DNA from 4 places in the Kocuria sp. cx-455 genome. Region 3 is predicted to be linked to each of the others. Evidence: riboswitches for the same ligand, from Rfam matches in the RefSeq annotation. Region 3 holds a riboswitch; each other region holds the start of a gene.
The links. Region 3 has a riboswitch for S-adenosylmethionine ahead of AC3ENJ_RS11720 (acyl-CoA dehydrogenase family protein). Riboswitches for the same ligand answer to the same signal wherever they lie in the genome.
Positions count from the first base shown of each region.

Region 1: linked by a shared signal. The riboswitch ahead of AC3ENJ_RS01355 (MFS transporter) and the one ahead of AC3ENJ_RS11720 (acyl-CoA dehydrogenase family protein) in region 3 are both predicted to bind S-adenosylmethionine.
Region 2: linked by a shared signal. The riboswitch ahead of AC3ENJ_RS06370 (OsmC family protein) and the one ahead of AC3ENJ_RS11720 (acyl-CoA dehydrogenase family protein) in region 3 are both predicted to bind S-adenosylmethionine.
Region 4: linked by a shared signal. The riboswitch ahead of AC3ENJ_RS05150 (hypothetical protein) and the one ahead of AC3ENJ_RS11720 (acyl-CoA dehydrogenase family protein) in region 3 are both predicted to bind S-adenosylmethionine.

Region 1 covers NZ_JBYIPM010000001.1:278,476-286,145, forward strand. Annotated here, with positions in the region: gene efeB (iron uptake transporter deferrochelatase/peroxidase subunit) at 1-1,017, shown strand, start outside; gene AC3ENJ_RS01345 (purine-cytosine permease family protein) at 1,300-3,000, shown strand; gene AC3ENJ_RS01350 (NtaA/DmoA family FMN-dependent monooxygenase) at 3,082-4,461, opposite strand; gene AC3ENJ_RS01355 (MFS transporter) at 4,510-5,889, opposite strand; SAM riboswitch class IV at 5,930-6,048, opposite strand; gene AC3ENJ_RS01360 (DUF6504 family protein) at 6,253-6,618, shown strand; gene AC3ENJ_RS01365 (DNA polymerase III subunit alpha) at 6,650-7,670, shown strand, end outside.
Region 2 covers NZ_JBYIPM010000003.1:177,479-185,148, reverse strand. Annotated here, with positions in the region: gene AC3ENJ_RS06385 (ApeA N-terminal domain 1-containing protein) at 1-1,093, opposite strand, end outside; gene AC3ENJ_RS06380 (type I restriction-modification system subunit M N-terminal domain-containing protein) at 1,090-1,860, opposite strand; gene AC3ENJ_RS06375 (ATP-binding protein) at 2,055-3,212, shown strand; SAM riboswitch class IV at 3,338-3,453, shown strand; gene AC3ENJ_RS06370 (OsmC family protein) at 3,490-4,029, shown strand; gene argE (acetylornithine deacetylase) at 4,105-5,280, shown strand; gene AC3ENJ_RS06360 (MFS transporter) at 5,330-6,652, shown strand; gene AC3ENJ_RS06355 (ribbon-helix-helix protein, CopG family) at 6,738-6,995, shown strand; gene AC3ENJ_RS06350 (dihydrofolate reductase family protein) at 7,197-7,670, shown strand, end outside.
Region 3 covers NZ_JBYIPM010000007.1:167,183-174,852, reverse strand. Annotated here, with positions in the region: gene AC3ENJ_RS11735 (carbohydrate kinase family protein) at 1-117, opposite strand, end outside; gene AC3ENJ_RS11730 (glyceraldehyde-3-phosphate dehydrogenase) at 332-1,747, shown strand; gene AC3ENJ_RS11725 (GNAT family N-acetyltransferase) at 1,832-2,392, opposite strand; gene AC3ENJ_RS11720 (acyl-CoA dehydrogenase family protein) at 2,556-3,833, opposite strand; SAM riboswitch class I at 3,936-4,027, opposite strand; gene AC3ENJ_RS11715 (M18 family aminopeptidase) at 4,080-5,408, opposite strand; gene AC3ENJ_RS11710 (CPBP family intramembrane glutamic endopeptidase) at 5,419-6,606, opposite strand; gene AC3ENJ_RS11705 (glutamine amidotransferase) at 6,677-7,411, opposite strand; gene uraD (2-oxo-4-hydroxy-4-carboxy-5-ureidoimidazoline decarboxylase) at 7,610-7,670, shown strand, end outside.
Region 4 covers NZ_JBYIPM010000002.1:287,493-295,162, reverse strand. Annotated here, with positions in the region: gene AC3ENJ_RS05160 (DEAD/DEAH box helicase) at 1-2,362, opposite strand, end outside; gene AC3ENJ_RS05155 (hypothetical protein) at 2,451-5,588, shown strand; gene AC3ENJ_RS05150 (hypothetical protein) at 5,692-5,988, opposite strand; SAM riboswitch class IV at 6,009-6,150, opposite strand; gene AC3ENJ_RS05145 (glycosyltransferase family 4 protein) at 6,247-7,401, opposite strand; gene AC3ENJ_RS05140 (cell division protein PerM) at 7,646-7,670, shown strand, end outside.

The DNA of each region.
Region 1 (7,670 bases), on a different contig from region 3:
GCAGCGTGCGCGCGCATCACCCAGGGCCTGGACGTCACCGACACGGGATTCGACGGCGGCTCCCAGTACGCCCCGCCGCAGGACACCGGTGAGGCCCACGACCTGTCCGCGGGACACCTGACGGTCACCATTGGATTCGGGCGCTCACTGTTCGTGGACGAGCACGACAAGGACCGTTTCGGGCTGCGTGACCGCATGCCCGAGGCGCTGATCGACCTGCCGCACTTTCCCGGTGACACGCTGGATCCGGCGCGCACCGGGGGAGACCTGTGCATCCAGGCGTGCGCCGACGACCCGCAAGTGGCCGTCCATGCCGTGCACAACCTGGTGCGCATGGGATTCGGAATCGTGTCCACGCGCTGGATGCAACTGGGATTCGGGCGGACCTCGTCCACGTCCAAGACCCAGAACACCCCGCGCAACCTGTTCGGTTTCAAGGACGGCACCGCCAACCTCAAGGCCGAGGACCCGCAGCTGCTCGATGATCACCTGTGGGTCCGCGACGGGTCCTGGATGGACGGCGGCACCTACCTGGTCGCCCGGCGGATCCGCATGATCATGGAAACCTGGGACCGCGAATCACTCATGGGCCAGGAGAACATCATTGGCCGCACCAAGGGCACGGGTGCGCCGCTGTCCGGGGGCGAGGAGTTCACCGCACCCGACTTCGCGATGCAGGGTGCCGGAAATCAACCGATCATCCCCAAGGATTCCCACGTGCGCTTGGCTCATCCGGAGACCAACAACGGTGTGCAGATGCTGCGCCGCGGCTACAACTACGCGGACGGCACGGACCGGTTGGGCAATATGGACGCGGGGCTGTTCTTTATCGCGATGGTCAACGACCCGCGCACCGGATACGTGCCGATCCAGAACAAACTGGCCCGTCAGGACGCGCTGGGCGAGTACCTGCGCCACACTGGGTCCGGGCTGTTCGCCGTGCCGCCCGGGATTCCGAACGAGCCCGGGGCGTACGTGGGGCAGCAGTTGTTTGAGGGACGAGCTCAAGCCGTGTGATGCTCTCGCGAGTGCGAGGTGACTGTCGAAGGGTCGCTGCCGATGAATCGGCGGCGACCCTTCTTTCAATCGTTACACGAATGGCTTTCCCCGACACAGAAGTGTCGTCGATCGAAAACATTCCCGAAATAATTCGGGGCCATAGTTCTTCTGGGGTCGCCGGTTGGATGCACAACACGAACCGGCCTCCCATGGATTCGTAGCTGGTCATACACAGAGCCTTCCACCGGATCATCACGCATCTTTCAGCTCTCGGAGCTGCCCAGAAGAAAGATCGAACACATGTCGTTAGATACTCGGACACGTCCGGACCACGAAGGATCGACAACTACCGTCTCACCAGGCACCAACGCGGACGCGCGAGCGGCCACTCGCGAGAGTCTGGAGGATTACACACTTCGGTTTGCACCGCGTTCCTACCGGAAATGGGGCGCGGGTGTGGTCGCCACGAGCGCACTCGGTGGGATTGCCTATTTGGCGGACTTCTCCATTGGCGCCAATGTCGGAATCGCGCACGGAACCACCAATGCATTGCTGGGTATTACCGTTGCCGCGTTCATCATCTTTGTCACCGGGTTGCCCCTGGCGTACTACGCGGCTCGGTACAACATTGACCTGGACCTGATTACCCGCGGTTCGGGATTCGGGTACCACGGGTCCGTGATCACCAACGTGATCTTTGCGACCTTTACGTTCATTTTCTTTGCCCTCGAAGGTTCCATCATGGCTCAGGGCCTGGAACTTGGGCTGGGTATCCCCAAACCCATCGGCTATGCGCTGTCGACCCTGCTGATCATCCCCCTGGTCATCTACGGGATGAAAACCTTGGCCACGCTGCAGGTCTGGACCACCCCGCTGTGGCTCGTGCTCATGGTGATCCCCGTGGGATATCTGGTCCTGGCCAATCCCGATTCCGTGGGTAGTTTCTTCGCGTATCAGGGTGAATCAGGCGCGGGTGCCGGGGTGAGCTTCGCCTCAGTCATGTTGGCCGCCGGCGTGTGCCTGTCACTGATCGCTCAGATCGCCGAACAGATCGACTACTTGCGATTCATGCCACCCAAGACCGATGAGAACCGTGTGGCCTGGTGGCGCGCCGTCATTCTGGCCGGCCCCGGTTGGGTGATCTTCGGCGCGATCAAGCAGATCACCGGTCTGTTCATCACGGTGTATTTGATTGCGACATTGGACCCGGCAGCCTCTGCGACCGCCAATGAACCGGTCCACCAGTTCTTGGGCGTCTACCGGGAGATGATGCCCGCGTGGCTGGCCATGACCCTGGCGGTGATCCTGGTGGTCATCTCTCAGGTGAAGATCAACGTGACCAACGCGTACTCAGGATCTCTGGCGTGGACCAACTCGTTCACCCGGGTGACCCGCACCTATCCGGGCCGCATGGTCTTCGTGGTGGTCAACTTGGCCATCGCCCTGGCACTGATGGAACTGAACATGTTCGACTTCCTCAACACCATCTTGGGCTTTTACGCCAACTGCGCCATGGCCTGGATCGTCACGGTTGCCACGGACATCGTGGTCAACAAGTACATCCTCAAACTTTCACCCAAGTACCCCGAGTTCCGTCGAGGAATGCTCTACAACTGGAATCCAGTGGGCGTGACGTCGTTGGCGCTCTCGGCGGGTATTTCCATCGCTATGTTCTTCGGCGCTTTCGGTCCGGCGGTGGCACCGTATTCGCCGATCTTCGCGGTCCTGATCGCCATGATCGTCACACCCGTCATGGCTGTGCTGACTCAGGGGCGGTACTACCTGCGGCGCGTGGATGACGGAATCGACCTGCCCATGGTTGATGCGGACGGCAACCCCTCGGACGTGACACTTACCTGTCATGTGACCGGCATGGAGTTTGAGCGCCCGGACATGCTGCTCTCCAATGAACTGGCTCCGGACGGATCCAAGCAGTACATCTCGTCCCTGGCGCTGGCCACCGACAAAACGGGGAAGTACGTGCTGCCCGCGCAACGTTGATTGCGCGAGCTGATACAAAACAAAAAGATCCCCCGGACACGTCACGTGCCCGGGGGACCTTCTACTGACAACGCGGCGGTCTTAGCTCCCGAACCGGAACTTCGCCCCCGCGTGATCCTCACGCAAGCGGGGCCCGGCCCCGCCGAAGACCTCGCGGGCCGTGCGGGAGGTAGCGGAAGCGGCGTCGTCGGCGGTCAGCACACCGCGTTCGCGCAGAACGGGCGTGACGAACCGGCCGAAGCGCTCGAAATCGGCCGGGCGCACGCACGCGTTGATGTTGAAGCCGTCCAGGTCCGCGACCTCGACCCAGCGCTGGAGCTCGTCGGCGACCTCTTCGGGGGAGCCGACGATCACGGGGCCGCGGCCGCCGACGGCCACGAACTCGGCGACTCGGCGCGGGGTCCACGCGCCCTCGGAATCCATCTTGGTGAACGAGGCCAGCGCCGACCGGTTGGCGTCCGTCTCCACGTGCTCGAGCGGGGCATCCGGGTCCGCGCTGGACAGATCTACTCCGGTCCAGCCGGCGAACAGGGCGAGCGCGGCGTCGACGTCCACGTACTGCTTATAGGACTCGAGGCGCTCGCGGGCGGCCTCGGAGGTCTCGGCCACGACCACCGCGGCGTTGGTGAAGACCTTGATCGAGCGGGGATCGCGGCCGTACTCGGCGGCGGCCTCGCGCAGACCGGCCGTCCACTTGGCGACCTGCTCGGGAGTGGGCCCGGAGAAGAACACGGCCTCCGCGTGCTTGGCCGCGAACTTCAGCCCGCGCGGGGAGGCCCCGGCCTGGAACAGGAACGGTGTGCGCTGCGGTGTTGGCGCGACCAGGGCGGGAGCCTGGACGTCGAAGTACTCGCCGGAATGCCCCGCTCCCTTGACCTTCTCGGGATCCACGACGACGCCGCTCGCGGCGTCCGCGACATAGGCATCGTCCGCGTAGGAGCCCTCCCACAGCGAGTAGACCACGTCCATGTATTCGTCGGCGCGGTCGTAACGCTGGTCGTGGGGCAGCTGCTGACCCAGGCCCAGATTGCGCGCCGCCGATTCCTGGTAGGAGGTCACCACGTTCCACGCGATCCGCCCGTCGGTCAGGGCGTCCAGGGTGGAGAAGCGGCGCGCCAGGTCATAGGGAGCCGCGTAGGTGACCGAGGCGGTCACGCCGATGGTGAGGGTGCTGGTGGCTTTGGCCAGCAACGGTGCCAGGATCAGTGGGTCCAGCTGGGGCACCTGAACGCCACCGCGCAGGGCGGCGTCCGCGGACCCGCCGTACACGTCGTAGAGTCCCAGGACATCGGCCAGGAACAGGCCGTGGAAGCCCGCGTTCTCGATGATCTGGGCCTCCCGCTCCCAGTGGGACAGTTGCGCGTAGTTGCGCGACTGGTCCTCGGGGTGGCGCCACAGTCCGGGGGACTGGTGGACGGGCACGGGCATTTCGAAGGCATTGAGCAGCAAGGGGCGGGGCAAAAGGGATCCTTTCGGGTTGGTACTGGCGCGTGTGCGGGTGGTGCCGAGTCAGTACTGAGCGATCTCGGGTGCGTCGGTCACGGTGTCCTTGGCCATGCGGCCGGTGACCACGGAGATCACGGCCAGCAGGCTCAAGTAACCGCACAGCAGCCAGGGGGAGCCGCCGGTGGCCACGAGCCACGCGGCGATCATGGGGGTCAGACCGCCGGAGAGAATGGTGCCCACCTGGTAACCCAGGGACACCCCGGAGTAGCGCAGGTGGGTGGGGAACTGCTCGGCGAACAGAGCGGCCTGAGGGCCGTAGATGCTGTCATGCAGCACGGCCATGCCGATCAGGTACACCAGCGGCAGCAAGGCCAGCGGCCCGTGGTCCAGGTAGTAGAAGTAGGGCCACACGAACACGCCGATGGCGGCCGCGGCAATGATGGAGATGCGGCGGCGTCCCACGCGGTCGGAGAGCCAGCCCCAGAACGGGCCGCCCACCAGGCCCACGGCGGCGGCGATCAGGATGGAGATCATGACCCACTGACTCGCGCCGCGCTGCTGCGTCACGTAGGTGAGCGTGTAGACGGTGAGGATGGAGAAGATGGCCGGCTGGATCATGCGTTGACCGATGCAGACGATCACGCCGCGGGTGTGCTGGGTGAGCACCTCACGCACGGGCGACGTCGCGGCGGCCTTTTCGCGCTTGACCTCTTGGAACTCCTCGGCGTCCTCGATGCCGGCGCGGATGATCAGGCCGATGATCACGAGCACTGCGGAGAACAGGAAGGGTACGCGCCAGCCCCACGCCTGGAACTGCTCGGCGGTGGTGACGCCCTGCATGATCGCGAAGAACGCGGTGGCCAAGAGCATGCCGGCCGCCGAACCCACCTGCGTGAAGGAACCGAACAGTCCGCGCAACCCCTTGGGTGCGTGTTCCACGGAGAGCACCGCGGAACCTCCCCACTCCATGCCGGCGGACAACCCTTGGGCAATGCGGCAGGCAACGAGCAGGGCCACGGCGAACCAGCCGATCTGCGAGAAGCCCGGCAGCAGCCCGATCACCGTGGTGGCCACGCCCATGATCAACAGGGACGCGACCAACAGGGCCTTGCGGCCGATCCGGTCACCCAGGTGCCCGGCAATGATGCCGCCCAGGGGCCGGAAGAAGAACGCAATGGCGAAGGTCGCGAACGAGGCAATGATCGAGCCCACGCCCGAACCCTGCGGGAAGAAATAGTGACTGAACACCAGGGCTGCGGCGGCACCGTAGAGGTAGAAGTCGTACCATTCGATGGTCGTGCCCACGAAGGACGCGGCGAGCACGCGCTTCTTGTCACGCACTGCGGATCCCACGCTCGCGAGCGCGTGATCCGTGGCGGGTTGGGTCCGCTGGGCTGATGATGAATCGGTGACCGTGGGCACCGGGGCGGTGGCGGGGGCCATGACACTCCTCATGACGGGGCGCCACGGAATGTTGGACCGGACGCCGTCCTTGCCCGCGCCGGAACTGACGGCGGGCCGAATCATCACCTGGGGCACCCCACGACAGCGTCTGAGGGTTGCCGTCCGGCCAGCCAGGGCTTCGCACCGGAACTCGTGATTCTTATGGCGACAACGTAACCACGCGCATGTCGAGCGCCACAAACGATGAAGTTTTATGACTGCTGGTCCGACGACACCTCGCACGGCACGGCCGCCGGCCGTCGCAAGGGCCACCGGAGCGTTCCGCTTATGCGTGTCGGCGACCCTTGGCACCCTCACGGTAGTCGAATAAAGTTTCGAATACACCGGGAGGGTGAACGAGTCATGACGGTACTGGCTGCGGTAAACCATACGGACCTCACGCGGAACGAGACGCACGGCGCGGTGCGGCTCGACGAGGGATGGGGGCAGCCGTGCGAGGTGCATTGCGATGCAGCGGGAGCTCCGCGCGAGCTGGTGTTTCGCGGCAGGCTGCACCGCATCACGGCCCCGCCGCAGCGCTGGTACGAACGTCGCCGCTGGTGGGAGGTGGAAGAGAGGGTTCCGCGGGAAAGCGGACAGTCCGTGGTGGATCGGCAACACTGGCGCGTCCAGGCGGCTCAGCGCGGGGCCGTGGTGCCTCGCACGCTGGAACTGGTGCGTCATGAGGTCACCGGTCAGTGGTGGCTCGTGGTTGACCAGGGGGTTTGACATTAATAGAACAAAGTTTCGAATATGAGGTATGCGTTTCCCTCATTTGCGCGTGGCCACCGCCTACAGCGCGCACTACGGCGTGGCTCGCCCCCACGAGCTCGCCCAGGTAGCGGCGTCCTACGGGGCGCAGATCCTGGCGTGCACGGACCGGGACGGCTTGTACGGGGTGGTCAAACACGTGCTGGCCTGCCAACAGCACGGGGTGGCTCCCGTGCTGGGAGTGGACCTGGCGCTGCTGGGCCCGGGAGCGGCGTCGTCGGGCAAGCACTCCCGGGCCGCCACCGGCCAGCAGGGTCAGAACGGCCGTCCCCAGCGCGGCGCCGTGCCCTCGCCCCGGGTGATCGGGCGCGTGGTGGTGCTGGCCACCGGTGGCAACGGAGGGGCCGGGTACGCGTCCCTGTGCCGGTTGGTGTCCGCGGCTCACCGTGACCACGACCACCATGGCGCCCACCCCATCGGACTGACCCGGGAACAGATCGCCCGCCACGTACACCGCGCGGCGGGCGGGGCAGCCCCCGGCCTGGTGGTGCTCACGGGCCCGGACTCGGACGTGGGATCTCTGCTGGCCCGGCGCCGTTACCGGGCCGCGCGCACGGCCCTGCGCGCGTGGCAGCGCGTACTACCGGCAGGATGCCTCATCGTGGAGACCGCAACCCACCTGGCACCGCAGGGCAGCACCCTCAGCACCGGTCACGCCGTGCGGATGCTCACCGTGGGGCGTGAGGCCGGGCTGCCCGTGATCCTCACCAACGCCGTGCGCTACGCCCACCCCGGGCAAGCCGTCACCGCGGACGTGCTGGATGCCGCTCGCACCCTGCTGTCCCTGGGGGAGCTGGCCGGTTCGGACCCCGGGGTACTGCAACCCACGGGGCAGGGTTGGCTCAAAGACACCGCGCAGATGACCCGGCTCGCCCACGAGATCTCCTCGGCCGCAAACCTGGGTGTCTCCGGGGCCGCGCACCTGCTCGCGGACACCTACCGGCTGGCCGAACGCTGCAGCCAGGACCCCGTCACGGACCTGCACGTGGGACAGCCCGTGATCCCTGAGG
Region 2 (7,670 bases), on a different contig from region 3:
CATCCTGGAGCTGCGCGATGCGATTTCGAAAGCTTGGTTGACTTAATTGTCCTCCCAGCAACGATGAAAGCTTCTCCTTGGTGGCCTCGTCAATATCCGTGGCCGCTTTGATGGCTCGCTTGGCCGCATTAGTTTGTGCGCGAGTGAGCCCGCACTTTTCGGGGTGAAGGTTGCGGTGCAAACCTTCTGAGGTCATGGCCATCGTGGTGAATTTACCGTCGAGGAAGGGATAGTGACCGGCTAATGCATTTGCCGTGGTGGTAGGCGCCCGCCCGAGAGTTTTGTAGCGCTCTAACCACCTGGCGATGGGTTCCACACCGGTCTCTGTCCTGCGGACTGCGTTCGTTTCGTGGCGTCGCTCCTCAATGGAGTCAGCTACCATCCAGCCATCGACTTCCAGGGAAATGCCAGCAACGTCAGCAACGCGGAGCCGGTATCGGTCGATGACAGCTGGCCCGGTGCGGATGAGGGCGAAGAACTGCTTGAGGGGAATAACGATGTTCTCAGTAACGTCCTCGCAAGTCATAGGTTCGGCCGCTACCCATTCCAGTTGAGCAGTCCTTTTCGTAGCCGTCAGACCCATCTCGACAGTGTGCTCCGCCCGGAATTTCAACCGCAAGCTACCAAGCTGGGCCCCTTCTAGAGAGGTCAAGGCAATAGCTGGAACTTCCGGCTGTTTGCCGGGGCCTTCGAGGCATGGTTCCACCGAGGGAGGGGGTACTTGTGCCCAGGTATCCAGGCCGGTGAGGTGAACAAACGCGTGTGTTACACGACTTTGTTCGGTAAGCCAGTGCCCGTACACGATCCAACTGGCTTGCAGGGTTTGCCCGGTAAGATCTACACTGCAGGCATTGAAAACTCCTGGCTGGGATTCCGAATCGATTACCGCGTCGAAAAGCGTGATAAACGGTTGTCCAGCGACCAGCGCACCGTGGATGATGGGGATACGCGGTGCAGAAAAAAGGCCCAGCTGCCCTAACAGAATCAAAATAGGTTTGTGGTTGTGAACGCACAACAGCCCGGCTACGGTGTCGTCGGGGCGTTCAGGGAGCCAGAAATCACCTAGCCATTCATTATCACCGAGATGCTTCATTTCCTATCCCTCCACAATATATAGTGACTGTCCGCCCCTTCGGGAAGATGCCCTTTGATTACACCATTGATCGGTGGATTGAGTCTTAGTGCGGTGTTCCATGAGGGCATCGACTTGCGCGCAAAGGCCGGACCGTAGACGTCGCGGCCGATGCCGGGGGTGGTGAGCTCCTCGTCGTCGTGGAGCAGCAGCGTGACCATGAGGTCGATGACCTCGCGCGGGGTGAAGTGCTCACCGGCGGTCTCGTTGGAGGCCTCCGCGAATTTGCGGATCAGTTCCTCGAAGATATGGCCCATCTGCTCATTGGACACCGCGTCCGGGTGCAGGTTGGCCTTGGTGAAGTGCTGCAGGATTTGGAGCAGGAGGTCATGGTGGGCGAGGCCGGAGATGGTCTGCTCGAACTCGTACTTCTGGAAGATCTCCCGCACGTTCTCGGAGAACGCGTTGACGTAGTCGCGCAGGTTCTCCTCGAGGTTGTCCGGGTCCCCCTGCAAGGTCTTGAGCGTGTGTCGCGAGCGGTTGAAGAAGTTATAGGTGTGCTCGTTGCCGGCCTGCTTGGTGCGGTTGCGGATCATCGCCAGGGGCGGCTCGGTGTCCACGTAGGTGGGGCCGATGGCCTCCAGCACGTCCTCCTTGGTGGGGGTGAGCACTGCGTCCAGGCGGAACAGGACGGTGAACGGCAGGATCACATCGCCGTACTGGTGCTGCTTGTAGGTGCCGCGCAGGATGTCCGCGGCACCCCAAATGAAGGAGGCGTGGTTGAACACGGGAGTGGGTGCCTTACTCGTGGGGTCGGGGGTCTCGTAGGCAGTCTACGAGGGGGACCGCTTCGCGCCCGGAACTGAACCAGATGCGGCTCCAGCATCCCTGCCCGCGAGTTCTAGCGAAGTCTAGGGGAGTATAGCAAAACGCTATACTCCCCTAGACTTCGCTATCCCCCGGGAGGGCCTTAATGGATCCTGTGCGCAACCCCTACTCCCCAGGAGCCGGTCGCAAGCCGTCTGCCCTGGTCGGACGCAACGATGTCATCGATGCCTGGAGCGTTTCCCTGCAACGAGCTGAACGAGGCAAGACGGATCAGCCGATAATTCTCTATGGCCTACGCGGAGTCGGGAAGACAGTTCTCCTGTCGCGGCTGCGCCGAGATGCCGAGACGCGGGATTGGATCACCGTTCAGCTCGAAGCTGGTTCTGGTCGCGCTCTGCGCGAGATGGTGGGCGAAGGGCTGTACGGCCCCCTGTCGGACCTGGCGCGACCGTCTGCGGGGAAGAGGCTCCTTCGCGCCCTGAAGACTGCTCTCTCATTCAAGGCTTCGTACGACACCACAGGCACTTGGAACTTCGGTGTCGACCTGAGCGGCGCTACTGGTGGCGCCGCAGACAGCGGCTTTCTGCTGACTGATCTGGGCAAACTGGTCCGCGATGTCTCCTTGGCTGCCAGTGAAGACGGGGTAAGTCTGGCGTTGCTCATCGATGAGGCTCAAGACCTCAGCTCCGAGGAGATCCAGACCCTTGCGGCCGTCATGCAGTCCGCTGCGACCGACGACCTGCCGGTACTGTTCGCTCTGGCGGGTCTACCCAGCCTGCCCCAGACCCTGGCGGAGGCGAAATCGTACTCGGAGCGTTTCCGTTACAGCGTGATCAAGAAACTCGACAGCGACGGTGCCCGCGAGGCCATCCTCAAACCCGCTCGCAAGGAAGGTGTTGACTGGAGTGCCGATGCTCTTGATTACGTCGTCACGACGTCAGGTCGCTACCCGTACTTCATCCAACAGTTCGGTCAGGAGACATGGAACGCAGCGACCGGGGCCGCGATCGAGTTCGAAGACGCTCGGATGGGGGTAGCTGTCGGCCAGGGACAACTGGACAACGGCTTCTTCCGCGCCCGGTGGGACCGGACAACCGCGGCGGAGAAGCAGTACCTGCGGGCCATGTGCCCTGAAGGAGACGACGGGGTCGGATCAGGCGAAGTTGCTAACCGGCTGAAGCGGAAAGGCAGGAGCCTGGGACCGACCCGTGCAAATCTGATCAGCAAGGGGCTGATCTACGCACCGGACCACGGGGTCGTCGCCTTCACAGTCCCCGGGATGGCGGGATTCATCTCCCGCCAGCACGATTGATCGACATCTTCTGCGAGGGCTTCACGCCCGGTCCAGCACTATGCGTTGTCGGCGGTGCCCCAGAAGTCCTCCCGTTACGCTCCGTTGCGCATCCCGACCTCCCGATCTGGCAAGATCGCCTGCGGAATCAAGGGCTCCAACCCCTGGCCCTGGCTGGTTGGACGGCAACCCTCGTCGCTTTAGCGGGGCGCCCCAGGTGACGATTCGACGCCGGCCCGGCCGGGCGGCGTAAGTAAGGCGCTCCGCCCCGGCGTGCGCCGAGAGGAAGGACTCCGTCATGACCGAAACAGCTCTGCGTGACCTCGCCCAGGATCGTGCCGACCGTCTGGACGAGGCGGGTACCGCCTGGTCCGGCACCATCGCCAAGAGCCCCGCCAGCGCCAAGCTGACGTTCAAGATCACGGGCGAGGGCACCGGCCCGGTGGCCACGCGCATCACTGCAGGCAAGCACGAGTTCTCCGTGGACGAGCCCGCGGCCCTGGCCGGCGAGGACACCGCCGCCAGCCCCGTCGAGTACGCCCTGGGCGCGCTGATCTCCTGCCAGGTGGTGGTCTACCGGCTCTACGCCCACCAGCTGGGCATCCGCTTCGACGGGATCGACATCGGCGCCGAGGGCGACCTGGACGTCCGCGGCCTGTTCGGCGCGGACGAGACCGTCCGCCCGGGCTTCAGCGAGGTCCGGTTGACTGTGTCCATCACGGGCCCGGAGTCGCAAAAGCGCTACGAGGAGCTCGGGCGCACCGTGGAGGCCCGCTGCCCGGTGCAGGACATCTTCGCCAACCACACCCCCGTCACCGCCCGGGTCGTCAAGAGGTAGCCGCCGGCGCGGGCCGGTGAGCGGGCCCGGGCGGAGGGTTGACCGGCCGCTGGTGCCTACGCCTAGAGTCTGCTCATGACTTCCTCTCTTGACTGGATCGGCCGCCTCGTCTCCTTCGATACCACCTCGCGCAACTCCAACGTGGAGCTCATCGAGTGGGTGGCGGAAAAGCTGCGGCGCGCCGGCGTCGAACCGCTGGTCCTGCCCGAGGAAGACGCCGCCGGGGTGCGTAAGGCCAACCTCTTCGCAACCATCCCGGCCCGCGACGGCAGCACCGAGGGCGGCGTGGTGCTTTCCGGGCACACCGACGTGGTGCCCGTGGACGGGCAGGACTGGCACAGTGACCCGTTCACCACCGAGCAGCGGGACGGCCGGCTCTACGGCCGGGGCACCACGGACATGAAGGGCTTCCTGGGCGTGGTCCTCAGCAGGCTGCCGCGGATGCTCGAGGCGGAGCTGGCCGAGCCCCTGCACCTGGCCCTCTCCTACGACGAGGAGGTCGGCCTGCTCGGAGCGCAGCAGATGATCGGCCGTCTGGGGGAGCGGGGCATCCGGCCGTGGTGCTGCATCGTGGGCGAGCCCACCGGCATGCGGGTGGTGCGTGGACACAAGTCCATCAACTTGTTCGAGGCCCGCTTCCACGGGGTGGCGGCCCACTCCTCCCTCACCCCGAACGGGGTCAACGCCATCCACTACGCGGGGCGGTTTACTGAGTTCTACCGGAAATTGGCGACGGACTGGCGGGAGAACGGCCCCTTCGACGATGCCTACCCCGTGCCGTTCACCACCGGCGGGGTGAACCAAATCGCGGGCGGCATCGCGAACAATACTGTCCCGGACGCGTGCACTGCCGAATTCGAGTTCCGGGCGCTGGGCACCGTCGATCCCGGGCCGGTCGTCGAGAAGATCCGCGGCTTCCTCTTCGATGAACTAGAGCCCGAGATGCGCGCGGAGAACCCCGCGGCCCGCATAGAGCTGGCCGTCAAGGCCCAGGGCCCCGGCCTGGAGACCGCCGCGGATGCCGACGTCGTGCGGCTGGCCCGGGACTGCGGCGGGCTGCCCTCGGATGAGAAGGTCACCTACGGTACCGAGGCAGGCCTGTTCCACGGGGCCGGGATCGAGACCGTGGTGTGCGGCCCCGGGAACATTGCGGTGGCCCACACCGCGAACGAGTATGTGGAACTGGAGCAGCTGCAGGCCTGCGAGGCCTTTGTAAACGCCTTGATCGACCGGCTCGACGCCGCGTCGTGACGCACCGTCTCGGCATTCTCGTCCGGACCCGAACAGATGGAGAAACAGCATGAGCACGGCTGCAGAAAACCCGGGCGCGAGAACGCACGGAACGCCCGTCACGGCGCAGGACCGCTCGCGAGCGCGGCGGGCCGTGGTGGCGTCGTCCATCGGGAATGCCCTGGAGTGGTTCGACGTGATCGTCTACTCGTCGTTCGCCGTGGTGATCTCCGCGCTGTTCTTCGAGCCCGCGGGCAGTGAAGGCGGTCAGGTCCTCGGCATCCTGCTGACTTTCGGCACCTTTGGCGTGTCCTACCTGATCCGCCCGCTGGGGGCCATGGTGCTGGGCTCCTACGCAGACCGACACGGGCGCAAGGGCGCGCTGACGTTGACCATTCTGCTGATGATGCTGGGCACGCTGATCATGGCCACCGCTCCCACCACGGCCGTCCTGGGCCCGGCGGCGGCCCTGGTGATCCTGGTGGCCCGGCTCATCCAGGGTTTCTCCGCCGGTGGCGAGTTCGGCACGGCCACGGCGTTCCTGATCGAGAACGCCCCGGATCGCAAGGCGTTCTACGGCAGCTGGCAGGTGGCCACCCAGGGCGTGGCCATGTTCCTGGCCTCCGGCTTCGGCTTCACCCTCAACACCTTCCTGAGCCATGAAGCGCTCTACAGCTGGGGTTGGCGCGTGCCGTTCTTCGTTGGCCTGCTCATCGGCCCGGTGGGCCTGTATATCCGGCTGAGGATGGAGGAGACCCCGGACTTCCAGCAGGCCCGGGGTGAGCAGGTGAAGTCACCCCTGGGCGCCACCCTCATTCATGCGGCACCGAGGTGGCTGACCTCCGCGGCGGTCGTGGGCCTGGCATCGGTGTCGGTCTACCTCATCCTGTTCATGCCCACCTACGCCGTGCAGAACCTGCACCTGCCCGGGTACGCCGGATACCTGGGCGGCATCATCTCCGGGATCGTCACCCTGATCGGGGCGCCCCTGGTGGGCAAGCTCGCGGACCGGGTGGGGCCCGCACGGGTGATGACGGTCGCGGCGGTAGCCGCCGTCGTGGTGGCCTACCCGCTGTTCGTGATCTTGGTGGCCTCCCCAGGCGTAGGGATGCTGACCGCGGTGCAGGTGGTCCTGGGTGCGCTGATGGCGCTGTACTTCGGCCCGCTGCCGGCGCTGCTGTCGGAGATGTTCCCCACCAACATCCGCACCACCGGCATGTCGATCGCCTACAACGTGGGCGTGACGCTGTTCGGGGGCTTTGCCCCGCTCGTGTTGGCGTGGCTGGTGAACTCTACGGGCTCGCTACTGGCCCCCAGCTATTACTACATCGCCATCGCACTGATCTCGCTGCTGGGCCTGGTGGTGACGCGGACGAAGTTCGGCAAGCGCTGAGCCGGCCGGGCATGCGCGCGGGCCACCCGTTCAACGGTGCCGAGTGGCAGACTCGGACCCTGATTTACGTACTACAATATTTAGTATGAGAATGATCAACGGCCGCCCTGTTGGAGACGAGCAGATTCAGACCTGGGCTGACGAGGCCGAGGCCGGCTACGACGTGGAGGAGATGCGTCGTCGGGGACGACCACTGGTGCTGGGCAAGACCGCCGGTAGCGTGGTTCAGTTCCGCATGGATCAAGAACTGTTGGAATTGTTGGCACGGAAGGCCCAAGACCAGCACATGAACCGCTCGGAGGCTCTACGCGCCGCAGTACGCGCCTGGGTCGATGCTGCCTGAATAGCATGGAGATCCACGCGATGAAGGCACGGAAAAAGTATTACGAGCTTCTTCGGACTCCCGGAAGCTGCTCCTGAACCCGGCGGGGCCTAAGGTGGCCGGCCCCACGGGAACACACGTTGCGGTGGATCAGACTACTGCCCGCCCGGCGGAAAACACAGTAATCTATTCGAACATCAACCCCCGCGGAGAGAGGCCACCATGCGCCGGCTACTGCTCACCGAGAACATCACCGTTGACGGACGCATCGAGATGCTTGACGACTGGTTCGACCCCTCACCCCAGGGTGATGTCGGTGACCTCCAGGAAGAACTGGACCGCCAGGGCGCGTCCTCGGACGCGGTGTTGCTGGGGCGGCAGACGTTCGAGGACTTTCGCGGCTACTGGCCCCACCACACGGACGAATCGGCCGGCGCCTACCTCGACCAGGTGCAGAAGTACGTGGTCTCTTCGTCGATGACCGATCCACGGTGGCGCAACTCGACCGTTCTCTCCGGCGACCCGGTGGAGGAAGTGCGCCGTCTCAAGACCACCGCCGGCGGTGACATCGTACTGACCGGCAGCATCACCCTGACACATGAGGTGATCGCCGCCGGACTCGTCGACGAGATCCGGCTGTTCGTGTACCCGGCCGTCCAGGGGCGCGGGAAGGGGCTCGTCGCCGAGAACAGCTCG
Region 3 (7,670 bases):
ACCCAAGCGCGCAAGGCCCACGGCCACATTCATGGGGCTTCCGCCCACGTGCGCGCGGGGTGCTTCACCCTTGCGCGAGACCACATCCACGAGAGCTTCACCGATCACCGTCAACATGGCTCCACGGTAGCAAAGGCGGCCGCCACGAAGGGGGTACCGCGGCGGCGTCGTCACCTAATGAGATACGCACGCGAGGGGTGCGCGAGCCACGTACACTGACGTACGACGAACCGCCTCATCCCTACGGGGCGCCATCACGCTAGACCGCACAACGAAGCGCGGCACAACACGGCCCCCACGACGAAGTCCGGGTCGAGGAAGAAGGATGCTGATGAGCACCACCTGGTCCGATCGAGAAGCACTTGCCGAAGCACTGGTCCCCCTGGTGGGCCGTTTGCACCGCGAGAACAAGGTGGTCACCACCGTGTTCGGCCGGTCACTGGTTCACAAGTCCGTCACCGAGATCATCAAAGCGCACCGCTTCACCCGCCGCATCCTGGGGGAAGAGCTGCCATTGAAGGACACCCTCGACATCGTCGAGACGCTGACCAAGCTCCAGCTGGGTACGTGCAACATCGACGTGGCCAAGCTGGCCCAGGGGTACCAGGAATCCGGTGGCACCGACCTCGAGGCGTACTTGCGTGAGCGGCTGGCTTCCGTGGTTGATCTCCAGGGTGAGAACGAACCCGAGTCTCAGGACGTGGTGCTCTACGGCTTCGGTCGCATCGGCCGTCTGCTGGCCCGCATCCTCATCAACCGCAACGACGGAACCGGCCTGAACCTGCGCGCCGTGGTGGTCCGCAAGAAGCCGGGCAACGACCTGGTCAAGCGCGCTTCTCTGCTGCGCCGAGACTCCGTGCACGGCCCGTTCGACGGCACCATCACCGTGGACGAAGACCAGAACATCATCACCGCCAACGGTGTGGCCATTCAGTTCATTTACGCGGGCTCCCCGGCCGAGGTGGACTACACCGAGTACGGCATCGACAACGCCCTGGTGGTCGACAACACCGGCGCGTGGCGTGATGAAGAGGGACTTTCCCAGCACCTTCAGTCGAAGGGGGTCGCCAAGGTCCTGCTGACCGCTCCCGGTAAGGGCGAACTCAAGAACATTGTGTGCGGCGTGAACGACAAGGACATTGTGGCCGAGGACAAGATCCTCTCCGCAGCATCCTGCACGACCAACGCCATCACCCCGGTCGTCAAGGTTCTCAACGACCAGTACGGCATCAAGCAGGGTCACGTCGAGACCGTTCACTCGTACACCAATGACCAGAACCTCATTGACAACTGGCACAAGGGTGACCGCCGCGGCCGCTCCGCAGCGCTGAACATGGTCATCACCGAAACCGGTGCGGCCAAGGCCGTGGCCAAGGCCCTGCCCGAAATGAAGGGCAAGCTCACCGGCAACGCCATCCGCGTGCCAACCCCGGACGTCTCCATGGCCATCCTCAACCTGCAGCTCGAGAATGCCCCCGAGACCGCGGACGAGGTCAACGCGTTCCTCAAGGACATCTCCTTGAACTCCGGGCTGCGCAAGCAGATCGACTACGTGGACTCCCCGGACGTCGTCTCCACCGACCTGGTCGGTTCCCGCCGCGCCGGCGTGGTGGACGGGCTGGCCACCATCGTCAACAACAACTCCCTGGTGCTCTACGTCTGGTACGACAACGAGTTCGGCTACTCCTGCCAGGTGGTGCGCGTTCTCGCACGCATGGCCGACATCGCCATGCCGCAGCTACCGTAGGCTCCCCAACCACCGACGACGCCGCCCCGGCCACCTTTCGCACGAACGGTGACCGGGGCGGCGTCGTCGGCTGGAATGCACAACTCAGGGGCCGCTGGACCCCTGCCGCGCACCCGGTGCATTGTTAGAACCCTTCTGGGCGTGACCAGGGGTTCCAACGACGCATGAGGTGTACACGACCTCGCCATCGACCCGTTCAATGGTCGGGTGCAGACCCACCTTGCGCGCCACACGTTCGGATGCGCCATGACCGGGAGAAATGTGCGCGGTGAAGTGCGCAATGTCATCTGCCCGCAGCAACCCCGCCATCGCCGACGCCGCTTCGGTCGCGTAACCGCACCCCCACCACCGGGTGCCGATCACCCAGGCGAGATCCGCGGACCGTTCAGTTCGCCGGATCGTGGCCTGCACATATCCAATGGCTTCTGCCGTGGCCGCCGATCGCACGATCCAGTTACGCCATTCTTCGGCCCCGTCCGGTGAGGTTCCCGTGACCTGGAGCGCGTACCGTGCGGTGAGTTCCTCGAGCGTGGGTGGCCGGCCGCCCGTGAACTCGTAGAGCGCTGGATCTCCGAGCACCTCGAGCATTTCTGAGGCGTGATCGACGCGCAGCGGTTCCAAGGTCAAGCGAGTGGCACATCCCATGGCCTGTTAGAACCTTCCTTTCCACGTGGTGCATGGTTGGAACCCTATTGCGCGTGACCAAGGGTCCCAACGACGCATGAGGTGTAGGCGAAGGCTCGGGCGGCACCTGTGACGTGGTCGCGGCAGCGCCTGGAGGGCGCCGCAGGATCGAGACCGTTCAGCTCTACTCCGCTGGGGTTCCGCCGGAGGGCTTGACCTCACCAATGGCGTTGAGGCCGAACATCGGGGTCCCGTTGACGCGGTGGTCGCCCACAATGCGCGCTTTGTACATCGTGGGGTTGTGGGTGGCCACCGTGCGCGCGTTGCGCCAGAAGCGGTCCAGGGACTTGGATCTGCCCACAGCGGAGGCGCCGAGCAGGTCGAAGATCCCGTCGGTGACGTCGCGCACCAGTTCCGGGACAACCACCTGCGCGTGCGCCACCGGCACCTCACACGCGTTGGTCAACTCCTGGGGGTTGGCGAGAAGGGGCTCGCCCCCGAGCACGCCGATGGCGGCGTCGAGCTCACGGGCCGCCTGAAGAACAATGGCCCGCGCGGCGGCAGTCTTGGCACCGAGCTCACCCACGCGCTGCAGAATCTGCGGATCCTCGCACGCGACAGATCCCGTGCCGGTGTTGAAACCGCGGGTGCGCGAACGCACCAGGTGCACGCCCTCGTCGATCGCGGCCTTGGCAATGCCGGCCTCGACGGCGAGGAGCACGAGCTGGAACACGGCGGTCTCCTGGGTGGCCCGACCGTCGCGGTTGCGCACGTGGTCCGCCGGAACCCTGACCCCACGGAAGTGGGTGGTGCCCGTTCCGGTGAGTTGCTGGCCGAAGCCGTCCCAGTCATCGAGCAGTTCAATGCCGTCCCACGAGGTTTTCACCAGCGCGTGCGAGCGCTCCTCCAGACCGGGGATCTGGGCGGTGACCTGGATCCAGTCGGAGAAGATGGAGCCGGTCGAGTAGTACTTGGTGCCGTTGAGTTCCCACTCGCCGTCGGTGGTCCGGGTGAGTGTGGTGGCCGCGGTGCCCAGGGCCGCACCGGATCGCTCGGTCGCGGCATTGCCCACGGTCTCACCGTCGGCAATGCGTGGGAACCAGACGTCGGATTCGTCGGAGCCGAGACTCGCAATGAATCCCAGGTGTGAGCGGTACACGTGTGCCACGTTGGAGTCGGCGGCGGCCAGAGCGATCAGCAACTCGGCGACCTGCTCCAGGCTGGCACCGTAGCCGCCCCGCGAGCGCGGGACCGTGAGCGCGCCGAAACGCCGTTCATTGAGCCATGCGAACTGCTCGAACGGAAGGATCCGTTGTTGTTCGCGTTCCACAGCCCCGCCGGCAATGCGGTTGAACACCGGCTGGAACACGTCGAAGAGGTCGCGGGTGCTCAGGGGCTCCGCCACGTCCAGCTGATGTTTGGTGGGGGCCAACTGTTCTGTGGTCCGGGTATCGATACTCATCTTCTCGGGTGTCCCTCGCGTTCTGTCGCGATGCTCCGCACCGTCGACCGAGAGCAGCCCGGCGCACGGGCGTGACCGTGCGAACCGCGGGAGCTGAAAAGCTGTCCATCGGTCGTGGCGGAAGCACCGTCCCGGTATCCGGGTGGTTGCTGCGGCGTTGACGAGCCACGTCTCTCGGCCGCTCTTGATGGCGTTACGGGTTCAGGCCATCACGGGCTCAGAACGACTGTCAACACACGTGACGTTCTATGACCGCCAGAACGCCCCGGTCACCCGGGACAGCGCATGAAGGTCGTCCACGTGGGCGAGTTCGCGGGCGGAGTGCATCGACAGCAGTCCCACGCCCACATCCAGCGTGCGCATACCCAGCCGGGTGGCCGTAATCGGTCCGATGGTGGAACCGCACGGCACGTTGTTGTTCGAGACGAACTGCTGATAGCTCACCCCGGCGCGCTCGCACGCGTCCGCCCACAGCCCCGCACCCACGGCATCCGTGGTGTACCGCTGATTGGCGTTGATCTTGAGCAGCGGCCCGGCACCGGGTTCCGGGGTGTTCACGGGGTCGTGGTGCCCCCGGTAATTGGGGTGCACCAGGTGCCCTGCGTCCGCGGACAGGCACACCGATGCGGATAAGGAGCGCCGGTAATCGTCCTGCGATTCGCCCCGCGCCGCACTGACCCGGACCACAACGTCCTCCAGGAACGGACCGGCCGCGCCCGAGCGTGTGGCGGAGCCGACCTCCTCGTGGTCGAATGCGGCCAGCATCGAGATCTGCAACGCGGAATCGAGGTCCTCGGCACTTTCGACCATGGCGTGCAGCCCGGCGTACACGGAGGACAGGTTGTCCAACCGACCGCTGGCGAGCAGTTGCCGCCGCTGCCCGATCAGCTCCGGCCTCTGCGTGTCCGCGAGCACCACGTCGTAACCGACGATGCGCTCCGGGGTCACCGATGCCTCGACCGTGTCCGCGAGCAACCCCAGCACATCGGCGTCCTGAACCGACCCGGTCCCCCAGATGGGTTGCACGTGCTGTTGCTTGTCGAGCTTAAGACCCTCGTTGGCCGCGCGATCCAAATGGATGGCGAGTTGTGGAATGCGCGCGATGGCCTCGGTCGAGCACAGGTGCTGCGAGAGTTCACCGTTCTCATCGCGGACCACGAGCCGCCCGGCCAGGCGCAGATCCCGGTCCAGCCACGAGTTCAACAACACCCCGCCGTAAACCTCCACCCCGGCCTGGTACCAGCCGTGGGACACCGTGGTGGGTTTGGGTTTGAGCTTGAATCCGGGTGAATCCGTGTGGGCGCCCAGAATTCGGTAGCCGACCCCCGGGCGAAGATTGCGCGGGGCCACCCATGCGACCAGCGCGCCGTCACGAATCGTGAAGTGCCTCCCGGCGACGTCGCTCCAGGCCTCGGTCTCGTTCAGTTGCGTGAATCCTGCTCCGCGCAGCAGCTGCGCCGCGGCCTCGACCGCGTGGTAGGAGCTGGGCGATGCCATGACGTAATCGCCCAGCGCGCGGGCGTAGCCGAACGGGGCACGGTGAGAATCCAAATCAGAAACGCAGTGTGGGGCCATGCAGCACAGTCTAGGGAGTGCGGTCCTGGTTGCTGGAAGAACCGCCCCCGCGGGGTCCTTGGTTCGGGCTCGTCGTCTTGCGCACGTCCAGCAGGCCCACCGGGCGCCCCTGACCGTCCTGGACCGTGTACGGGCCGTACTGCTCGGGCAGGGAGAGGTAGTTATGGGTGCGGGGATCCACCACGAATGCCGCGAGTTCGGAGCCGTTCTGGCTGACCACGAGTGGCCGCTGAGCGAGCGAGGGCAACCGCGGCCGGGGCGGCAGGATGATGGTGCGGGAGGTGGCAATCCGCGCCTTGCGCGCCATCCGGAACACGACCACAAGGAATATCCCGTTGATCGCAAGCGTGAAGAGGACTTCGATGGGCCCGCCGCTCGTATCGTTGAGGTCCGCCAGCCCGACCATGGCCATGAGTGTGACCGTGCAGTTGTTGACCACGTGGAGGGCGACCGCCGCTTCCAGCCCACCGGTACGCCACGTGAGCACCCCCATGGTGATCGCCATGATGGCAATGGCGGTCTGTCCCCAAACGTCGTAGAGGTGCCCGGCGACGAACAGCGGCACCGGCAGGAGAATGGCCCATGCCGGGTGCTTCAGCCACCGGCCCACCGTCTGCATCAGATAACCGCGGAAGACCAGTTCCTCCGCAAAACACTGAATGGGCACCAGCACCACCACCATGAGCAGCAGCCAACCCCACTGGGGCGCCACGGTGAATTCTATTGCCTCGCCGCCGGCCATGAGGTCGAGCAGGATGGACAGGCCATTGACGATCACGAAAATGGCCAAGGCCGCGAGTCCGCACCGGAGCAGCCACTTCCAGCGCAACCGCCCCGTCACCGAGTGGAGCAGCCCCAGGGGCCGCGGACCCATGATCCATCTGGCCAGGTACGCCGCCGGTGCCAGCAGCGCGACTGACCCGAATAGGAAGAAGAAGATCAACGGATCCAGCTGGTTCACGCCGGTCACGTCATCGAGCTCCATGGGGTTGTCCATGAACAGGATGATCGGAATGGCGAACAACACCGACAGGACGAGGAACAAGAAGAACAGGATGGCGCCCTCGACGAGCGGCTTCCACCATGCGTGGTTCCGATCCGCCCGGCCCAGCCGGTGATACGCCAGCGTGCGCAGCTGTTCGGGCGGTACCGGGGACGGCGCGGGTGGCTTGCTCCAAGGCGCGGGATGCTGGCTCATGGTCCCACGCTATCGGTCGCCGGTGCGCGGTGCGGTCATTGTCACGGGCGTGTGCAGCGGACGTGTGTCCCTACACCGCGTAACGGTCCACGAACGCCGCCAGGATTTTCTTGGGCTGATCCACCTCGGGGCCGTCCTTGACCCGGTCGATGACGGTGTGGGTGTCCTCCGGCCGGAAGTACCCCAGATCCTTGTAGGCGACCACCCGGTTGATCAGACCCTGCGGATCGAGTTCCGGGTGGAACTGGGTGGCGTAGAGATTTTGTTTGATCCGGTACATCTGCACCTCGCACACGGTTCCGGTGGCCAGCAACACCGCATTGGCGGGCAGCGATCGCGTGCCTTCCTTGTGCCCCACGTACGCGGTGAACTCCCCCGGCAGGTGGCACAGCAAGGGGTCCTTGGCGCCCTTATCGGTAACCGTGACGGTGATCGGCCCCACCTCTTCGCTGCGGGTGCGGTCCACCACCGCCCCCTGGTGGGTTCCCAATGTGCCCACGCCGTAGCAGGCGCCCAGGAACGGGAAGTCACGGGCCACCACCTCGTCCAGGAGAGCGCTGATCCATTCCTCGGCCCGGTGCTGCGTGGCCGATTTCTCCTCCGCAGGATCCGATGAGTTGAAGGGCGAGCCGCCCACAATGATTCCGCTGTACTTGTCCAGCTCCAACTGCGGAACCGGGCCCTTCTCCAGTCGCACGTGTTCGAGTTGGGATTCCTGCAGGCCACCGAAACGCAGCACGGCATCATATTCCTCCAGTGCCACATCGTTTTCGGGCCGGGTGGCCAGCAGTACAAACGGTTTCATGACCTCATCGTAAGCACCGTTCCGGCACCCGCCTCGCGCGCGCCGGTGTGCGTCACGCCTTGTTGTGCCTTACAGCCGAATGACACCTGGTTTCGGTTCTGAAAACTCCGGCTCACCCCCTTGACTTCCGTCTTGTGATCCAGTTCACTATCTTCATATGGAATTTAGATTTCACATAGCGAAAATATGGGGAATGCAATGACGCTCAGCGAGTTCAACGACACGGATCGACGGACGGCGGTGGAGACCGTTCGTCCCG
Region 4 (7,670 bases), on a different contig from region 3:
TGTGCTCCAGTTTCGGGGGCAGTTGCAGGTCGACGTCGCCCTTGGTGCGGCGCAGCATGAACGGGCGGATCCGCGTGCGCAACCGCGCCAACACGTCCGGGTCCTGAGCTCGTTCAATCGGAGTCTGGTAGAGCTCGGTGAACTTCTTCTTGGACGGGAACAACCCGGGGGCCGTCAACGAGAACAGCGACCACAACTCGGAGAGGTTGTTCTCCATGGGTGTGCCGGTGATGGCGAGTTTGAACCGGGACGAGAGATCCTTCACGGCACGATAGGCCTTGGTGCGCGGATTCTTAACGAACTGGGCCTCGTCCATGATCACCCCGGCCCACGGCAGGGACTGGTAGAGATCAGCCTCCAAACGCAGCAGCGTGTAGGAAGTGAGCACCACGTGCGCCCCGCGAGCGGTCTCCGGCAAATGCTGGCGCGTGGAGTTCATGGTTTCAATGGTCAACGACGGCGCGAAGCGCTTGAGCTCGGCCGTCCAGTTGGCGACCACTGACGTGGGCGCCACCACCAGGAACGGTGGCAGGTCCGGGTCCGCATCGCGTGCACGGAGAATCGCGGCAATCGTCTGCACGGTCTTACCCAGTCCCATGTCATCGGCCAGGATGCCGCCCAAGGAGTGGTCCCACAGAAAACTCAGCCAGCGGTAGCCCTCGTACTGGTAGGGGCGAAGGTTCGCCTGGAGGGACTCCGGTTCTGCGGGGGCCGGAATCTCCTGGAGGTTGGCCAGCGCCCGGACACCGTTGCGCCACTGTTCGGCCTGGTGGGTGTCCGTGGCGATGTCCTCGAATTGCTCCCACAACCCGGCCTGGTACCGGTTGAGGGACAGGGGCGCACTCTTGTCCTCCTGTAGTGAGCGAGCCTCGGCGATCAACTGCTTCAGCCGGAGGAATTCGGGGCGGTCCAAGGGGAAATAGGAACCGTCCGGCATGAGCAAGACGTCCTGACCGACGTCCAGGGCTTGGAAAATGTCCGAGAACGGTACGTAGTGCTCGCCCACCCTGATGGTGACACCCAGCCCGAACCAATCCCGATGTTCGGTGGGCGCCGTGGACACAGTGATCTCGGGGGCGCGGGTGACTTCTCGATACGCGGGGATGCCACCGGTTTCCTCGATGCGCAGATCCGGGACCTTTCGCAACAGGGGCAACCACACCCGGATGAACCGGAGGGCGTCGGATGCGGCGTAGGAACTGCGCTTGAAGTCCAGTTCCGGAATCCTGCGGTGCACCGCCTGCACCACGGAGGACTCCCATCTGGACTCCCGGTTCACCGGCTCATCGGCCAGTGGATTCAAGGGCCGGAACGGCAGGCGGATGCGTTCGCGGCCCTTTTGGTACTCCCATTCCCACTCCACCCGTTCCGTAAGGTCGTCATGGTGGACCGTGAGCACCATTTCCGGATCCGCCACCTGGGGCAGCTCCAAGGAACCGTCCGTGGCGGTGATGTCCATGCTTTGATGCAGGCGCGGGAAATACCGTTCGAAGAACTCGTCCACGCCGTCACGGGGAATGGTGAGTTCTTCCGCCCGGTCCAGGAATGAGCGCTGCTGTTGATTCAACCGCGTGGCCAACGGGACCAGGTGCAATGGGAACTGGTTGAGATCATCGGCCAATTCCAGCTCACGTGGCTGAGCCTCGGGGAAGAACAGGCCGTGGCCCGGTTGCCCGATGATCCTGGTCCAGTGAAGTGGGATCTCGCTGTCGGCCATGACCAGGTGCGGGTACAGCTTGAGAGCCCCGTTCTCATCCGAACTGACACTGACCTCGAATCTGCCGGCCGGCCCCACGGCAACCCGCTGACCTGTGCCCTGCGAGACCAAAGGAATGCCCAGCACCTCGGCGCGGTTCAGGATGGGCCACAGCAGGGGAGAGGTGTAGCGCTCCATGTGGAGCTGGTGCCGGTCCACGGCGTACGAACCCCGGTGGGATTCGGACAGCGCTCTCAGCTCCTCGAACCAATCCAACTGATCCTCGGTGAGCCGCCCGGAGCGGGCATGATTGGCCAAATTGCCCCAGTCGATGCCGGTATGGATCCAGCCGGAGCGTTGGCCGCGAAGCACCGGGCGTGCCGTCAATGTGACCGGTACGGCGTTGTGGTCCTGCTGCCAAGCGCGGGGGCCGCGATGCTGCACCCGGGACAGGTTCAATTCCAAGGCGACCAGTGGGCCGTGTTCGGGGTCCGTCACCACCCGATCGTGATCGGAACCGGGGACGATGCGGGACAGTTCACTGCGCCAGTCGGTTGTGAGCCCAGTGGGCCGAGCGCTCGCGAAACGTACGTCACCATCCATGCCAATTACCGTACCGCCCTCCGGGGACACGCACAGGGCGCGCGCGGTGATGGCGGCTGTCACACCGGCGTCTCGAGGCGGCGTCGGAAACCTATAATCATGGTGAACTGGATTTATTGTCACCGCGCCACTGGGCGCAGACGGAGGATTCGTGGCAGACGCCGCCGGGCTCCACACGGGAGACCACGCCATTGCATCGGGACCCCAAGAAGTTGAGTATTTACGCTGGAACGACGCTGTGGCCAGGGCTTTCTGTGGCACGCAGGCATCCGGTGAACTGGTCCACCTGGACCTGGACGACAAAACCCTCGAGAAGATCGGGGCGGAATTCGGTTTGGACGGGCCGTCCGCTTTGCGGGCCATGGCCGATTCCGTGACGCCGTTGTTGGTGGCGGACGGATCTCGCCGTTCGATGTTCGACGCCTTCAACAAGCTGACGGAAGCCTGGTACCGGGCTTCCAGGCGTCAGCTCAACGACCTCAACAGGATCGGGCCGCCGCCCGTGGTGGCATTGTTGGCCCTGTTCTCCCTGGCCGGGCGGCACATGTCCGCGCTCGCGGCCCGCACGGGAAACAAATCCGTGTCGGCGTTCTACCTACCGTTGGCGATTTTACTGCAAGCCGGTCAGGACAACGCCAAGGCCCTGGAGACGGCCGTGCGCAAGGACTCCGAGATGTACTGGGACGCCCTGCGATACTGGTTGGAACTCTTCGACGGGCAGTTCGGCCTGCCCTCCGCCCACGCGGTGAACCATCGGCCCGTGGGCCTGGCGCTGTCCCAGACAATGTTCGGGGAGGCCGAGCTGCGGCAGCTGCACCGCATGTTCGAGGACCTCGAGCTGACCACGGCCCAGGGAATGAGCGCCCAGGAACTGGGAATCTACGTGGATTTCTGGCTCGACATCGCGGACACGGACGTTTCCAAGGGCATGCGTCGCATCTGGTCCAACCCGCTCACTCGCGACGCCGGCCTCCAGGTCGCGTTGGCTCAGCTGGGCGCGTGGGAATCCTCCCGCGACGACGACGCCGCCGCGGCGGTTGCCACGGAGCGACGAGCTTCGCGACACCTGGGCCCCCGCAGTGTCAGCCTGTCCATGACTGACGGAACCGATTACGTGGGCAACCCGATCTTCGAGCTCGGATTCGTGGTGCCCAAGCGGATGATTTCCGGGCGTGAAGTGGAATTGGCCACCGAGGCCGGGCCGCGCACCATGTTCTTGTCCTACATCGGTGACGCGTACTTGGGGATCTCCGCCTACAACTCGCGTATGTCCAACGAGACGTTATTGTCCGGTGAACTCACGCTCAGCAACGGTGACACCGCCATCACCCGGAACCCGCGGCCGGTCGTGGTGTTCGCCAAGGACGCCTACTCGGACACGTTCATCTCGGTGGATCACATCCCTGCCGCGTGGCCGTCACGGATCTTGGTGCAGAACAAACCAGAATGGGTCGAGCAGATCACCGCCATCCTTGATGACTCGGCCTCACCGGACTACCGCATTGTGGGCCCGGGGGAGAACGGACTGCCCGAGGACTGGGTGCTGTTCGACGATGTCCAGGTGCTGCGCGCCGGTGACCCGATGCTCACTGCCAACGACAACTTCGCCGGGCTGGTGCCCCGCCTGGTGCCGGCCGTCACGCTGTCCGGTGGCCTGCGCATCCCGGGAGATGTGAGACGATTCTCGGCGTTGCGGCCACCGCAGATCACGGTCACCTCGGACTCCGATGATCCGCTGTCGCTGGAATGCGAATGGCGGAACCCGCACTCGTTCAAGCTGATGTCCACCAAACTGTCGGCCCCTCGAGTGCCACCTTTCCAGGTGAGCTTGGAGGGCTCGGACCTGATCCGGGACAACAAGACGCTCAAGCCCAGCGACTACACGCTGGTGCTCAAGGCTGGGCGCACCGTCAAACAGCGCCTGGAATTCCGCGTCCGTGACAGCTCCTTCTACATCACTCAGCGCTCGCTGGGCTACGAGGGTGAAATGGTGCACGTGGCGCAGGAGCCGTTGTGGCCCGTCACCTCGACCACCCTGGACGAGCTGCCGGATGAATACGTGCAGGGTTCCTTTGACAACATGGACTCGGTGGAACTGGCGCCGGACGCACCGCACGTGACGGTCCCCGGGATCGCGGGCTGGCATTCGGCCGAGGGTCTGATGCACCCCGAGCGCAGCAATGAACTTCCCGCACCCGAGGGGCCATCGTGCCTGAGCACCGGCAAGCACAAGGTGATCCTGCCGCCCATGGACCCCAAGGCCAAGGCGCCGTGGATCTTCGGACGCTGCCGCCGTTGCGGGCTCACCAAGCGCTACCCCGGGCGGCTCACCAAGCTGTCCGCGGTCGGTCAGACCGGTTCGGTGGAGTCCTTGCAGTTCATCGGTCCCGACTACGGCGACTATCCCGGGTCCTGGGCACCGTTAAAGGACGCGCTGACGTTTTTGGGTGGCGGCAAACGGGGGAGCCTGTCGATCGTCGCCCGCCAGGCCGAGGATTCCGAACGCTTCGAAGAATGGTTCGTGGGGCATTTACAGGCCCTGGGTTTCCTGGAAGTCATTCGCGACGGCAGCTGGACCGTACGTCGCTGGCAGGTGTGCTCACCCGCGCTGACACAGTTGGTGGATGGTTCCGTGTTGCTCACCGGCGGCTGGCGTGCGGAGCAGGAGGAAACGGTGACGGGCATCGCGGAATCGCTGGGCGCGGAGGTCGTGGTGCTCTCGCCCGAGGACCACGCAACCACGCTGTTGCAGGACGTGGACCTGGATGCTCTGCGTGACGAGCTTCCCCATGGCGCGTGCGATGTGGTTTACGAGGCGGGACCCGTCATGCTCGACACATTGCCACCCCTGTCTTCGGTCGTGGAATCGTTGCCGCTGATCGAGATGCAGTACAACGGCGTGGCCGAGCACTTCGTTCCCGAAGACGCCACATGGGAGGCCACGGAGGACCGTAACCAGGCGGGGCTGTTCCGCATCAATCACCACCATCGCACCCGTTACGCGTTCCGCACCGAGGCCGACGTCGCTTCGGGCCACGCCCGCCCGGTGTCCTCCGCACTGGGTAAGCACCTGGCCGCTCGGGACAACGGGGCACCGTTGGTCAGTTACGATTCGGAGCTGCAGTTGGTGTCCGTGCCGATCGGCGCGGAGTTGCCGGGGCTTTACGGCCGGGCCGCGGTGCTGTGTTCCGGTCTGCTGCCGACCAAGGTGGACGAGGACTTCTCCTTGAACTACGGGGACATCTCCGAGGAGTTCGCGAGCGCATTGGTGGCCAAACTGCTGGCCTGAGAATCGTTGATCATGATTCGCCCGCGCACTAGGCACGGTGTGAATACACGACTGAGGCCCCGCACCATCCAATGGTGCGGGGCCTCAGCACGTTCGGTCCCGATCAGGCGCTGAGCGCCACCGGTTTCGGTTCCAATTTGTAGAACGGAACACCGCCGGAAACGTTGGACGCTCCGGGAACCAGGAGCTGACGGTACTTCTCGCACCACTGGGCGCGGCCGCGATTGTGGGCGGTTGCGTGAACCAGGGCGCGAACGTTGCCGCTCAGGTATTCATGAACGTCCCCATTGGAGTCCGTGAGACGCACCACGTGGTGGTCGGGGTCGATGTCGACGGTGACGTCAACCCATTGTTCTCGAGAGGACTCGGTCGTTGCGCGTAGTTGTTGAATGTTCTTCATCAGTGTTGTGCTTTCATACAGAAAGGCTCTTGCTGCGCACGCGGTTGCGCCACAGCCGCTTCGTCATCCAAACCACCCCTGAACCGAGGGTTGGCGCGCGCCGGGTTGGAGCCCAACGGGCGCGCGGTGTTAACACCGCGCGCCAGAGCGCATCTCGTGAAGCTGGATTCGAGCGTAGCGGGTCGACGGCGTGGTAAACCAGGGAATGTCACATAACGTCACCAAAAGTTAACCAACGAATCGTTTGTGCACCACGGATCACGGCGATGTTGTGGACAACCTGCGCGCGCGCGAGGCAATGGTTCGTGCCCGTGCATAGTGATCCATGAGCTGATCACACACGGCGGTCCACGTGCGGGTCTGCACGGAGTCGTACGCGGTGCGGGAGAAGGCGGCGCGTTTAGCGTTGTCACCCACGAGATCCACCACGCGAGCGCGGAGCATCTCGGTGTCGCCGGGCTTGTACAGCCAACCGTTGCGGGATGAATCGACAAGGTCCACGGGCCCTCCTCGACCCACCGCCACCACGGGAACCGCGCTGGCCATGGCTTCCTGGATCGTCTGGCAGAAGGTCTCGTGTTCACCGGAGTGGACGAACACGTCCAGGGAGGCCATGGCGGTGGCCAGTGCGTCACCGTCCAGGAAGCCCGCGAAGTACGCGTTGGGAAGCATGAGGCGCAACATCTCCTTCTCCGGTCCCGACCCGATGATCACCAACCGGGTGTCGGGCAGCGAGTCCAGCACCACGAGGTCCTGAACCTGCTTCTCGGGTGCCAGACGACCCACGTAGCCCACGAGCTTGCGCCCGCCGCCCACGCGTTCGCGCCAGTCCTGATCGCGGCGGGCGGGATCGAACCGGCGAGTGTCCACCCCGCGCCGCCACATGCGCACGCGCTGCACACCGTGGGCATGCAGCTGCGAAATGGCGGCCGTTGACGGTGCCAGGGTCACGGTCGAGGAATTATGCATGTTTCGCACATGGCTCCACAACACGTTTTCCAGAACGGGCGCGCCGTACCGCGCCGCGTATCCGGGGATGTCCGTCTGGTACACGGCGGCGCACGGTAATCCCAGGTTCTTGGCGGCTTGAATGGCCTGCCACCCCAGGACGAAGGGTGAGGCAACGTGAACGACGTCCGGTTGGAAACGGGTCAGGATTCGTTGCATGCGGGCCACAGTGCAGCTGGCCACCCGCACGTCCGGGTATCCGGCAAGCGGAATGGATGCAATGCGTTGGACCCTGACACCGTCGAGGGTGGCCACGGAACCCAACGTGCTGAACTTGTCGTAGGACGGGGCAATGACCATGGCTTCGTGGCCTTGCGCCCGAAGGTAGTCCAGGACTCGCACCACGGAATGCGTTACGCCGTTGACGTGGGGGAGGAATTGTTCGGCAACCACTGCGATTTTCACGGTTAACACGATGGCCCGGTCGGGTCACCGGACGTCCAAGCCCCGGTGACCTGTCGGTGAAGTCTGGGCCAACTCCGGTGGGGACGTGGAAAGATGGGGGGCGATGAACTTCCCCACCTTTTCCAGCACCCTGTCCGGGGTTCGCGAGCGGTCGCAGCGCCGTCGAAACAATGACCCCGGAGATTCACCCGCCGCACCGCCCTCGCCCGGTTCTCCCCGGGGCGGCCGTGAGGGCGGATTCCCCATGCCCCTGTGGTTGCAAGGAGTGG